3 regions of the Streptomyces sp. NPDC048584 genome follow, and region 2 is predicted to be linked to each of the others. Evidence: riboswitches for the same ligand, from Rfam matches in the RefSeq annotation. Region 2 holds a riboswitch; each other region holds the start of a gene.
The links. A riboswitch is a leader RNA that binds a small molecule or an ion and turns the genes downstream of it on or off. The one in region 2 is predicted to bind thiamine pyrophosphate.

Region 1: linked by a shared signal. The riboswitch ahead of ACGFR9_RS25325 (thiamine ABC transporter substrate binding subunit) and the one ahead of thiO (glycine oxidase ThiO) in region 2 are both predicted to bind thiamine pyrophosphate.
Region 3: linked by a shared signal. The riboswitch ahead of thiC (phosphomethylpyrimidine synthase ThiC) and the one ahead of thiO (glycine oxidase ThiO) in region 2 are both predicted to bind thiamine pyrophosphate.

What each region holds. Positions count from the first base shown of each region.
Region 1 is NZ_JBICWF010000012.1:92,092-96,296, reverse strand. Features, by position in the region: gene ACGFR9_RS25335 (phosphatidate cytidylyltransferase) at 1-640, shown strand, start outside; gene rlmN (23S rRNA (adenine(2503)-C(2))-methyltransferase RlmN) at 799-1,911, shown strand; TPP riboswitch at 1,936-2,041, shown strand; gene ACGFR9_RS25325 (thiamine ABC transporter substrate binding subunit) at 2,122-3,207, shown strand; gene ACGFR9_RS25320 (ABC transporter permease) at 3,183-4,205, shown strand, end outside.
Region 2 is NZ_JBICWF010000018.1:60,505-64,709, reverse strand. Features, by position in the region: gene ACGFR9_RS31445 (thiazole synthase) at 20-832, opposite strand; gene thiS (sulfur carrier protein ThiS) at 835-1,035, opposite strand; gene thiO (glycine oxidase ThiO) at 1,032-2,198, opposite strand; TPP riboswitch at 2,196-2,307, opposite strand; gene ACGFR9_RS31430 (hypothetical protein) at 2,360-2,710, shown strand; gene ACGFR9_RS31425 (NAD(P)/FAD-dependent oxidoreductase) at 2,739-3,980, shown strand; gene ACGFR9_RS31420 (Rv2175c family DNA-binding protein) at 4,058-4,205, shown strand, end outside.
Region 3 is NZ_JBICWF010000010.1:130,161-134,365, forward strand. Features, by position in the region: gene ACGFR9_RS22730 (IclR family transcriptional regulator) at 1-318, shown strand, start outside; gene ACGFR9_RS22735 (SsgA family sporulation/cell division regulator) at 417-851, shown strand; gene ACGFR9_RS22740 (YibE/F family protein) at 912-2,363, opposite strand; TPP riboswitch at 2,436-2,626, shown strand; gene thiC (phosphomethylpyrimidine synthase ThiC) at 2,619-4,205, shown strand, end outside.

The DNA.
Region 1 (4,205 bases), on a different contig from region 2:
GCCCCTCGTCCCGCTCGCGCTCGGCGGTGCGGCCATGGTCGTCGCCGGGTACGCCTGGGGAGCCGAGGGCGCGTGGACCGCCATGGCCCTCACCGCGCTGGCGGTGCTGGTCTGGCGTATGGCGGCGCCGCCCGAGGGCTACCTCAAGGACGTCACGGCGGGTGTCTTCGCGGCGTTCTACGTGCCGTTCCTGGCGACGTTCGTCGCGATGATGCTCACCGCCGACGACGGCGCCTGGCGCGTCCTGACGTTCCTGCTGCTGACGGTGGTCAGCGACACCGGCGCGTACGCCGTCGGCTGGCGCTTCGGCAAGAGGAAGCTCGCCCCGCGCATCAGCCCCGGCAAGACCCGCGAGGGCCTGCTGGGCGCGGTGGCCTTCGCCATGGTCGCCGGCGCGCTGTGCATGCAGTACCTGATCGACGACGGCAGCTGGTGGCAGGGCCTGCTCCTGGGCCTCGCGGTCGCGGCCAGCGCCACCCTGGGCGACCTCGGCGAATCCATGATCAAGCGCGACCTGGGCATCAAGGACATGGGCTCCCTGCTCCCGGGGCACGGCGGCATCATGGACCGTCTGGACTCCTTGTTGCCGACGGCGCCGGTGGTGTGGCTGTTGCTGGTGATCTTCGTCGGATCGGGTTGACGGGGAACAGGTACTCTGGAAGGGCTCGCGGTGTCCGGCCGTGGGCCCTTTCGTACGTCCCCGCCCTTGCGGGGGTTGTCCGGCTCCGGCACGGCGTCGCCGTCGTCCCCGCCCCCTCGGGGTGGCCGGCCCCCGTCTCTCTGAGGAGTTGCCCGACCGTGGCCCGTCCCGTTCCCGGTGAGCTCACCTTCGCCGCCCCCCGCGGAGCCAAGAAGCCACCGCGGCATCTCGCCGACCTCACGCCCGCCGAGCGCAAGGAGGCGGTCGCCGCGGCGGGTGAGAAGCCGTTTCGCGCGAAGCAGCTTTCGCAGCACTACTTCGCGCGCTACGCGGACGCCCCCGAGCAGTGGACGGACATCCCCGCCGGTTCCCGCGGCAAGCTCCAGGAGGCGCTGCTTCCGGAGCTGATGACGGTCGTACGGCATCTGTCGACCGACGAGGGCACCACCCGCAAGACGCTGTGGAAGCTGTTCGACGGGACGCTCGTCGAGTCCGTGCTGATGCGTTACCCGGACAGGGTGACCATGTGCATCAGCTCCCAGGCGGGCTGCGGCATGAACTGCCCGTTCTGCGCCACCGGGCAGGCCGGCCTCGACCGGAACCTGTCGACCGCCGAGATCGTGCACCAGATCGTGGACGGGATGCGCGCGCTCAGGGACGGCGAGGTCCCCGGCGGCCCGGCGCGGCTGAGCAACATCGTGTTCATGGGCATGGGCGAGCCGCTCGCCAACTACAACCGGGTCGTGGGCGCCATCCGCCGTCTCACCGACCCGGAGCCGGACGGGCTGGGTCTGTCCCAGCGCGGGATCACCGTGTCCACCGTCGGTCTCGTCCCGGCCATCCACCGGTTCACCGGCGAGGGCTTCAAGTGCCGGCTCGCGATCTCGCTGCACGCCCCCGACGACGAACTGCGCGACACCCTCGTCCCCGTGAACACGCGGTGGAAGGTGCGCGAGGTGCTCGACGCCGGGTTCGAGTACGCGGCCACGTCCGGGCGCCGCCTGTCCATCGAGTACGCGCTGATCCGGGACATCAACGACCAGGCCTGGCGCGGTGACCGTCTCGGCCGGATGCTCAAGGGCCGTCCCGTGCACGTCAACCTCATCCCGCTCAACCCCACCCCCGGCTCCAAGTGGACCGCCTCCCGTCCCGAGGACGAGAAGGCGTTCGTCGAGGCGATCGCCGCGCACGGTGTGCCGGTGACGATCCGGGACACCCGTGGACAGGAGATCGACGGGGCGTGTGGTCAGCTCGCCGCGAGCGAGAGGTAATGTGACTCGCGTAAGCACATCTTCATATTCCGACAGGGGAGCGCCACAGCGCTGAGAGTGCGGCACCGGCCGCAGACCCTCCGAACCTCGCCCAGGTCATTCTGGGTAGGGAGATCGGTCATCACTCGAGCTGTTGCGCCCTGCCCGGGACTCCGCCCAGGGGTCCCGGGCAGGGCCGCGTCTCTTCCTGGTCCCTCCAGGAGGAATCAAGTGGGCATCACCAAGAAGGTCACGGTCCTGGCCCTCGGGCTGGGCATGGTCACGCTGTCCGCGTGCGGGTCGTCCGACGGCGACGCCGACGGCAGCGGCGGCGCGTCCAAGACCGTGACCCTCGTCAGTCACAACTCGTGGGCCGTGTCGAAGGACGTCGTCGCCGCCTTCGAGAAGCAGTCCGGCTACCAGCTGAAGGTCCTCGAGGACGGCGACGCCGGGCAGGCCGTGAACAAGGCGATCCTGACCAAGGACAACCCCCAGGGCGACGTCCTCTTCGGCGTCGACAACACCCTGCTGTCCCGCGCCCTCGACAACGGCCTGTTCCAGTCGTACGAGGCCGAGGGCTCCGACCTGATCCTCGACGAGTACCGCGTCGATCAGGACAAGCACCGGGTCACCCCCGTCGACAGCGGCGACGTCTGTGTCAACTACGACAAGGCCTGGTTCGCCGAGCACGACCTGACCCCGCCGAAGACCCTCGACGACCTGGTCGAGCCCGAGTACAAGGACCTTCTCGTCGTCGAGAACGCCTCCACATCCTCGCCCGGCCTCGGCTTCCTGCTCGGCACGGCCGCCAAGTACGGCGATGACGGCTGGGCGGACTACTGGAAGAAGCTCAAGGCCAACGGCGTGAAGGTGGTCGACGGCTGGGAGCAGGCCTACAACGAGGAGTTCTCCGGCTCGGCCGGCGGCAAGAAGGCCAAGGCCGACCGGCCGCTGGTGGTGTCCTACGCCTCCTCGCCGCCCGCCGAGGTCATCTACGCCGACCCGAGGCCGCAGACGGCGCCCACCGGTGTCGCCGAGGGCACCTGCTTCCGCCAGGTCGAGTACGCGGGGCTGCTGAGCAACGCGAAGAACCCCGAGGGCGGCAGGGCTCTGCTCGACTTCCTGATCAGCAAGACGTTCCAGGACGACATGCCGCTCAACATGTTCGTGTATCCGGTGCGGGAGGCCGCCCAGGTGCCCCAGGAGTTCGTGGAGTTCGGGCCGCAGGCGAAGGACCCGCTGACCATGGACCCGGCGAGGATCGCCGCCAACCGTGACCAGTGGGTCAAGTCGTGGACCTCGCTCGTACTGAAGTGACGCACACCGCGGCGCGGCGGCGGGGCAGCGCGGCGCGGCTCGGCCTGATGGCCGTGCCCGTCGCGTTCTTCGCCGTCTTCTTCGCCTACCCCGTCACCGCGATCGTCGCGCGCGGACTGAAGGCGGGCGGAACCTGGCACCTCGGGCGGATCGGGGACGTACTGGCGCAGTCCGATGTGCGCCAGGTGCTGTGGTTCACCACCTGGCAGGCGCTCGTCTCCACCGTCCTCACCCTGCTGATCGCCCTGCCCGGCGCCTATGTCTTCGCCCGCTTCGACTTCCCCGGCAAGCAGGTGCTGCGGGCCGTGATCACCGTGCCGTTCGTGCTGCCGACGGTCGTCGTCGGTACGGCGTTCATGGCGCTGGTCGGCCGCGGCGGACTCCTCGACGAGCTGTGGGGTCTGCGTCTGGACACCACCGTGTGGGCGATCCTGCTGGCGCATGTCTTCTTCAACTACGCCGTCGTCGTCCGCACCGTGGGCGGACTGTGGGCGCAGCTCGACCCACGGCAGGAGGAGGCGGCGCGGATGCTCGGTGCCTCCCGGTTCGCGGCCTGGCGGACCGTCACCCTGCCCGCGCTCGCGCCGGCCGTGGCGGCGGCCGCACTGATGGTCTTCATGTTCACCTTCACCTCCTTCGGTGTGGTGCAGATCCTCGGCGGGCCCACCTTCTCCACCCTCGAAGTGGAGATCTACCGGCAGACCTCCGAGATCTTCGACCTGTCCACGGCCGCCGTGCTCACCATGATCCAGTTTGTCGCCGTGGGCGTGATCCTCGCCCTGCACGCCTGGACCGTACGGCGCCGGGAGACCGCGCTGCGGCTGGTGGACGCCTCGCTGACCGCACGCCGGCCGCGCGGGGCCGGGCAGTGGGCGCTGCTCGGCGGGGTCGTCGCCACCGTGACCGTGCTGCTTCTGCTGCCGCTCGCGGTGCTGGTGCAGCGGTCGTTCGGCACCGCCGGCCTCGGCCACTACCGGGAGCTGACCCACGACGACGGG
Region 2 (4,205 bases):
CTGGGTGGGGTGTCCGGGTTCACGGAGGTGGGGGCTGGAACGCCGGGCGTTCCGGGTCCAGCTCGGCCAGCCCCTCCGCGGGAGACGACGCCGACGCCGCGAACCACCGCCGCGGAATCCGCCCCGCCAGCCGAGCCCCCCGCCCCGCCTCCACAGCCGACCGCATCGCGGCGGCCATCAGCACCGGCACCTGCGCCCGGGTCACCGCGGACGCCAGCATCACCCCCGCACACCCCAGCTCCATCGCCAGCGCCACATCGGACGCCGTCCCCGCCCCCGCGTCCAGGATCACCGGCACCCCCGCCCGCTCCACGATCAACTCGAAGTTGTGCGGATTACGGATCCCCAGCCCCGACCCGATCGGCGACCCCAGCGGCATGACCGCCGCACACCCCACGTCCTCCAGCTTCCACGCCAGCACCGGATCGTCGTTGGTGTACGGCAGCACCGTGAACCCGTCGTCGACCAGCGTCTCGGCCGCGTCCAGCAGCTCGACCGGGTCCGGCAGCAGCGTCCGCTCGTCGGCGATGACCTCCAGCTTGACGAGGTCCGTGCCGAGCGCCTCCCGCGCGAGCCGCGCGGTGAGGATCGCCTCCCCGGCGGTGAAGCACCCCGCCGTGTTCGGCAGCACCCGGATGCCCAGCCGCTCCAGTACCGACAGCACGGACCCGTGCACCGACGGGTCCACCCGCCGCATCGCGACGGTGGTCAGCTCCGTCCCGGACGCCACCAGCGCCCGCTCCAGCACGTCGAGGCTCGGCGCCCCGCCGGTGCCCATGATCAGACGGGACGTGAAGGACGTATCGCCGAGGAGGAACGGATCGTCGGCCATGGTCAGCCTCCCTGGACGGCGGTCAGGACTTCCACCCGGTCGCCCTCACACAGGGGGGTGACCGGCCACTGCGCACGCGGGACGACGGTCTCGTTGAGGGCGGCGGCCACCCCCGAGGGCGCCGCGGTGAGCGACTTCACGACGAGGTCGAGAGCGGTGCCGGGCGCGAACTCCCGCCGCTCCCCGTTGACCGAGACGTTCATGCGGACTGCTCCGTGAGGACGGCGGCGCCGAAGCGCCGCGGGGTGAACGGGCGGGCCACGTCCGGCAGCGTCCCGCCGGTCAGGGCATCCGCCATGGCGTCGCCGGTGACCGGCGTCAGCAGGACGCCGTTGCGGTGGTGGCCGGTGGCCAGGAGCAGCCCCTCGAGCTCCGTCGGGCCGAGCAGCGGCGCGTTGTCGGGGGAGCAGGGGCGCAGTCCCGCGCGGGTCTCGGTGAGCGGCAGTTCGGTGATCCCGGGAACCAGCTCGTGGGCGTCGCGCAGCAGCTCGTACACGCCGCCCGCGGTGACGGTGGTGTCCCAGCCCAGCTCCTCGCTGGTCGCCCCGATCACCAGCTCGCCGTTCTCGCGCGGCACCAGATAGACATGGCTGCCGCGCACCACGGCCCGTACGGTCCGGCTCAGGAACGGGCCGTGCCGCTCGGGCATCGTCAGCCGTACGACCTGTCCCTTCACGGGACGCACGGGAGGCAGCACGTCCGCCGGTACGCCCGCCAGCCGCCCGCTGAGGCTGCCCGCCGCGAGCACCGTCCGCCCGGCGGCCAGCTCGGTGCCGTCGGCCGTGACGACACCCGTCGCCCGCTCCCCGGTCACCACGAGCCGTTCCACCCACGCCCGGTGGAGGGTCACGCCGGCCCGCTCACAGGCGGTGACCAGTGCGGCCGCCAGCCGCCGGGGGTCGATCTGGTGGTCGTCGTCCACCCGCAGCCCCCCGCGCACCCCCGGCGCGAGCATCGGCTCCAGGCGCCGGCACTCCCGCCCGGACAGCCACTGCGACCGAAGCCCCGACCGCTCCTGGAGGGCGTGCAGTTCCCGCAGATGGGCGCGGTCGTCGGCGTCCAGTGCCACGGCGAGCGTGCCGCACGCGCGGTAGCCGAGGTCGTGGCCGGTGAACTCGGTCAGCTCGGCCGCGAAGGCGGGATAACGCCGCGCGGAGGCGAGGTTCAGACCGAGCAGGGTCTCCTCGCCGTAGTGCAGCTCGGTGACGGCGGCCAGCATCCCGGCGGCCACCCGGGCGGCCCCGCCGCCCGGCTCGGGGTCCACCACGACCGTGGAGAGACCGCGCTGCGCGGCCCGCCAGGCCGTGACCAGTCCGATGATTCCGCCCCCGACGACGAGGACGTCCGAGGTACGTGTGGGCGACATGGGCGTCCAGCCCCTCCCTTCGCCGGCATGACCCGGATCAGGTTCGTACGGTCGGAGGCCGCCAGCCTCCCTCTCAGCCCGGTGCGTCCGGGCTCCCGCGAGTGCTTGTACGTTGGCCAGCGTATCCCCCGCCCCACCGACCCTGTAAGGGAGCCTCCCGCGTGGCACCATCGCTCGACGGACTCGTCCTCGCCCCCGTGGCCGACCAGGCCCCCGGCCAGGTCGGCACCCGCACCCGGTTCGTCTACCACGAGCGGGACGGCGAGATCTGGGCCGAGTACGGGGGCGGCGACGTCGTCCGCGGGCATCTGGTGGGCACCCGCGCGGGAGACCGGCTGGACTTCCGGTACGCGCAGCTCAAGCGGGACGGCACCACCTCCTCGGGACACTGCGTGTCCACGGTCGTCGAACTGCCCGACGGGCGGGTGCGGCTGGAGGAGAGCTGGGAGTGGGAGTCCCAGCCGGGCAGCGGGACGAGCGTCGTGGAACAGGTCGAGCACCCGGCCGGGTGATGCCGCGTCAGCTGTCTAAGGTGATCGGGTGACTGAGCAGACGCAGCAACCGGGACCGTCCGATCCGCGGCGGGTGGTCGTGGCGGGCGCGGGCATGGCCGGCGTGCAGACCGCCCTCGCCCTGCGCGAACAGGGCTTCACCGGCACCGTGACGCTGATCGGCGCGGAACCCCACCAGCCCTACGACAGGCCCCCGTTGTCCAAGGCGGTGCTGCTAGGCAAGGCCGAGGACTCCGCCTTCGACGTCGACTTCGAGGACGCCGGCATCGAACTGCGGCTCGGCTGTGAGGCCCTCGGCCTGCGCGCCGGTGACCACGCACTGGACACGGAGGCCGGGCCCGTCCCGTACGACGTGCTGGTGGTCGCCACCGGGGCGGAACCGGTCCGGCTGCCCGGCGCCGAGGGCGTGCCCGGTGTGCATCTGCTGCGCACCCTGGACGACGCCGCGCGGCTGCGGCCGGTGCTCGCACGGCAGCACGACGTCGTGGTGGTCGGGGCCGGCTGGATCGGCGCGGAGTTCGCCACGGCGGCCCGCGAGGCGGGCTGCGCGGTCACCGTCGTGGAGGCGGAGGAGCGTCCGCTGGTGGAGGCGCTGCCCGCCGAGGTGGCCGCCCCGATGGCCGCCTGGTACGCCGAGGCCGGCGTCGCGCTGCGCACCCGCACGCGCGTGGAGCGCGTCGAGCCCGGCGCCGTGGTCCTGGACGACGGCTCGCGGCTGCCCGCCGGCGCCGTGGTCGTCGGCATCGGGGCCCGGCCCGCCACCGCCTGGCTCGCGGGCTCCGGGATCGGGCTCGGCGCGCACGGCGAGATCGTCGCCGACCGTCATCTGGCGACCTCCCTGCCGGACGTGTACGCGGTCGGTGACTGCGCGTCCTTCCCGTCCGGGCGCTACGGCGAGCGGCTGCTGGTCCACCACTGGGACAACGCCCTCCAGGGGCCGCGCACGGTCGCCGGGAACATCCTAGGAGCCCTCAGCGGCCGGGAGCCGGCGGTGTACGACCCGGTGCCGTACTTCTGGTCCGAGCAGTTCGGGCGATTCGTGCAGTACGCCGGGCATCACGCGGACGCCGACCGGACCGTGTGGCGCGGGGACCCCGCCGGGCCGGCGTGGAGCGTCTGCTGGCTGCGGGAGTCCCGCCTGGTCGCCCTGCTCGCGGTCGGGCGGCCCCGGGATCTGGCGCAGGGGCGCAGACTGATCGAGGCGGGCACGGCGATGGACGCGGAGCTGCTGGCGGACCCGGGACGGCCGCTGAAGGCGGCGACCGTCTGAGGGTTCCGGCACGCCGCGTCGGCGCAGGTGGGCGGGGCTGACTTCCTCCTGTCAGTGGCAGATGGCAGGCTTGTCCCGTGACCGAGATTGACGCAAAGATCGATGCTCTCGTCCCCGCCTGGCTCACTCTGCCCGATATCGCCGAAATGCTCGATATCGAGGTGACGCGTGTCCGGCAGCTGGTCAAGGAGGGCCAGCTCATCGCCGTACGCCGGGGTGAGAACC
Region 3 (4,205 bases), on a different contig from region 2:
CAGCTCGACGACGACGCCCGCCGCGACCACCTCGGCCGTCATCCCGTGCGGCCCGTCACCCCGTACACCGTGCGGGACGACCACAGTCTGCTCAGACGCCTGGAACGCGCGCGGCGCTCGCAGCCGGTGGTGGAGCGTCAGGAGTACGCGCTGGGCACGGTCTGCGCGGCGATCCCCGTCTCCATCGGCTCCATGGCCGCGGCGGTGGCCATCTCGCTGCCCGCCCACCAGGCCGACCGGCTCGCCCCCGCGGCGCGGCGACTGCAGGCCGAGATGGGGCACCTCATCGGGTCGCTCACACTGTCTATCAGTATCTGAAAAATCACTCCTTGTGATCTGCTGTGTACTTTCAGCAAGATTCCCTTTGGTGTCAGGATCCATGCCCGGCCAGTCCGCGGCGAATGACGGGGTAGGCGATGCGCGAATCCGTACAGGCAGAGGTCATGATGAGCTTTCTCGTGTCGGAGGAGCTGTCCTTCCGCATCCCGGTGGAGCTCCGCTACGACACCTGTGATCCCTACGCCGTACGGCTGACCTTCCATTTGCCCGGAGACGCCCCCGTGACCTGGGCGTTCGGCAGGGAGCTGCTGATCGACGGTGTCGGCAGGCCGTGCGGGGAGGGCGACGTACGCGTCTCGCCCGTCGACCCCGACGCGCTGGGCGAGGTGCTGATCCGGCTTCAGGTGGGCGCCGATCAGGCTCTCTTCCGTTCATCGACGGCCCCGCTCGTGGCCTTCCTCGACCGCACCGACAAGCTGGTGCCGCTGGGCCAGGAGGGGGCGCTCGCCGACTTCGACGCCCATCTCGACGACGCGCTGGACCGGATCCTGGCGGAGCAGAGCGCCGGCTGAAGCGTTACGCCGACCGGGTGGCGGAACGCTTCAGCGCGTTCTGCCCCGCCCTACGGGCCGTCAGCGCTTACGGCGTCTGCCCCGCCCGCCGCGCCCCGCAGGGCGGGCCTCCGGTACCTTCCCGGGCCCCTGTGCCGGCTCCTGCGCCTGTCCGTGGCCCTGAGTCCGTGCCTGTGCCGTCGGGCGGTCGGCCGAGACCACCAGCGCGGCCAGCGCCGTGGTCACCGGCACCGAGGCCACCAGGCCGATGGAGCCGATGAGGGTACGCACGATCTCCTCCGCGACCAGCTCACTGTTGGCGACCGTCCCCACGCTGCTCTGTGCGATGGAGAACAGCAGCAGGAGCGGCAGCGCGGCACCGGCATAGGCGAGGACCAGCGTGTTGACCACCGACGCGATGTGGTCGCGGCCGATCCGGATGCCCGCGCGGTACAGCCCCCGCCAGCCCGTCGACGGGTTGGCCTCGTGCAGCTCCCAGACCGCGGACGTCTGTGTGACCGTCACATCGTCGAGGACACCGAGCGAACCGATGATGACGCCGGCCAGCAGCAGGCCGCTCATGTCGATCCCCGGATACAGCCCGTGGATCAGGCCGGTGTTGTCGTCGGTGTTGCCGGTCAGCGCGGCCCAGCCGATGAACACCGAGCCCAGGATGCCGATCAGCAGCAGTGAGATCAGCGTGCCGAGCACCGCCACCGAGGTCCTCGCCGACAGCCCGTGACAGAGGTACAGAGCGATCAGCATCATCGCGCTCGCCCCCACCACCGCGACGATCAGCGGATTCGACCCCTGCAGGATCGCTGGCAGGATGAAGAAGTTGAGCACCAGGAAGCTGATCGCCAGCGCCACCAGCGCCATCACCCCGCGCAGCCGTCCCACGGCCACGACGGCGAGCGCGAAGATGCCCGCGAGCAGTGCCATCGGGAAGCGCCGGTCCACGTCGGTGACCGAGTACTGGAGGTCCCGGGGCGCGGAGGGCTCGTAGGCCACCACGACCTTCTGGCCCTCGCTCAGCTGCCGGGACTGGTCCGGCTGCACGATCTCGTCGAACGTACGGCCCTTGTCGTCGCCGGTGTCGACCCGGATCGTCGCCTTCTTGCAGGTGCCGTCCGCCTGCTGCTGGGCGGAGGAGCCCTCGGCGGTGGAGGTGTCGCCGGTGGGGACGCCGGCGGAGCCGTTCACGGACTGGCAGCTCAGCTCGACCACCTTGGTGACCGTGGCGCGCTGCGTCTGCCGGTCGAAGCCGACGCCGGTGCGCTCGTGCGCCGGGGCCCCGCCCGGCCACAGCACGGCGAGTCCGATCAGTACCGCCGCGGCGAACGGGATCAGGATCGCCGCGATGACCTTGCGCAGATGCCGGGAGACGGGCGCAGCCGGACCGTGCCCGTGGCTGTGTCCGTGCCCGTTCCCGTGTGCATGGCCGTGCACGTGGCCGTGACCACCGTCGTCCGCGGCACCGGGTGGTCGCGATGGTTCGGGGGGCGGAAACGGAGGAGGTTGAGTGGGCGTCACCGCCCGATCATCGCAAGAACGGGGTGAGGCCCTCTGTTCACCGCGCCAGAAAGGACGCTAGCGTGGAGGCGCTTTTGTACACGCGGGAGCTCGGAGCACCGGGCTGAGAGGGCGCTGACCTCCGTCCCAGCGATGTTTCACATGAAACGTCACCCCAGGCTGAGTGATGTTTCACACGGAACGTCGGCAGACGGAAACCGCTGCGTCGACCGCCGAACCTGTTACCGGGTAATGCCGGCGTAGGGAGTAGGTCTCATGACCAACAAGGACGCACGCACGCCTGCCTCCGCGCAGAACTCCGACCGGGAGGAGACCGCGGAGGCAGGGAAGTCCATCGGCTGGCACAAGGCGTATGTCGAGGGCACCCGCCCCGACCTGCGGGTGCCGGTCCGTCAGGTGCACCTCACCAACGGGCAGTCGGTCAAGCTGTACGACACCTCGGGCCCGTACACCGATCCACTCGTCGACACCGATGTCCGCCGGGGCCTGGCTCCGCTCCGGGAGAACTGGATCACCGCCCGCGGTGACACCGAGGAGTACGCGGGCCGCCCCGTCCGCCCCGAGGACGACGGGATCAAGCACACCGCCCCGCGCGGGGGACTGCGCAACCTGGACGCCGTCTTCCCGGGCCGGCCGCGCCTGCCGCGCCGGGGCCGGGAAGGCCGGGCGGTCACGCAACTGGCGTACGCGCGCCGGGGCGAGATCACGCCCGAGATGGAGTACGTGGCCATCCGGGAGAACGTCGCGCCCGAGGTGGTCCGCGAGGAGATCGCGGCGGGCCGGGCGGTGCTGCCGGCCAACGTCAACCACCCGGAGACCGAGCCGATGATCATCGGCAAGCGGTTCCTGGTGAAGGTCAACGCCAACATCGGCAACTCGGCGGTGACGTCCTCCATCGAGGAGGAGGTCGAGAAGATGACCTGGGCGACCCGCTGGGGTGCCGACACGGTCATGGACCTCTCCACCGGCCGGAACATCCACACCACCCGCGAGTGGGTGCTGCGCAACTCCCCCGTTCCGATCGGCACCGTGCCGCTCTACCAGGCATTGGAGAAGGTCGACGGCCGGGCCGAGGAGCTGACCTGGGAGATCTACAAGGACACGGTCGTCGAGCAGGCCGAGCAGGGCGTGGACTACATGACGGTCCACGCGGGCGTGCGCCTCGCGTACGTACCGCTCACCGCGAACCGCAAGACCGGCATCGTCTCCCGGGGCGGCTCGATCATGGCCGCCTGGTGCCTGGCGCACCACAGGGAGTCGTTCCTGTACGAGAACTTCGAGGAACTCTGCGAGATCCTCGCCGCGTACGACGTCACCTATTCGCTCGGCGACGGGCTGCGGCCGGGTTCCATCGCGGACGCCAACGACGAGGCGCAGTTCGCGGAGTTGCGCACGCTCGGGGAACTCAACACGATCGCGAAGCGTTTCAACGTTCAGACCATGATCGAGGGCCCGGGGCATGTCCCGATGCACAAGATCAAGGAGAACATCGACCTTCAGCAGGAGATCTGCGATGAAGCCCCGTTCTATACGCTCGGCCCGCTGACGACGGACGTCGCGCCCGCGTACGACCACATCACGTCCGGCATCGGTGCCGCGATGATCGCCTGGTGGGGCACGGCCATGCTCTGCTACGTCACGCCCAAGGAGCACCTGGGCCTGCCCAACCGTGACGACGTCAAGACCGGCGTGATCACCTACAAGATCGCTGCCCACGCCGCCGACCTCGCCAAGGGCCACCCGGGTGCCCAGGAGTGGGACGACGCGCTGTCCGACGCCCGCTTCGAGTTCCGGTGGGAGGACCAGTTCAACCTGGCCCTCGACCCGGACACCGCACGCGAG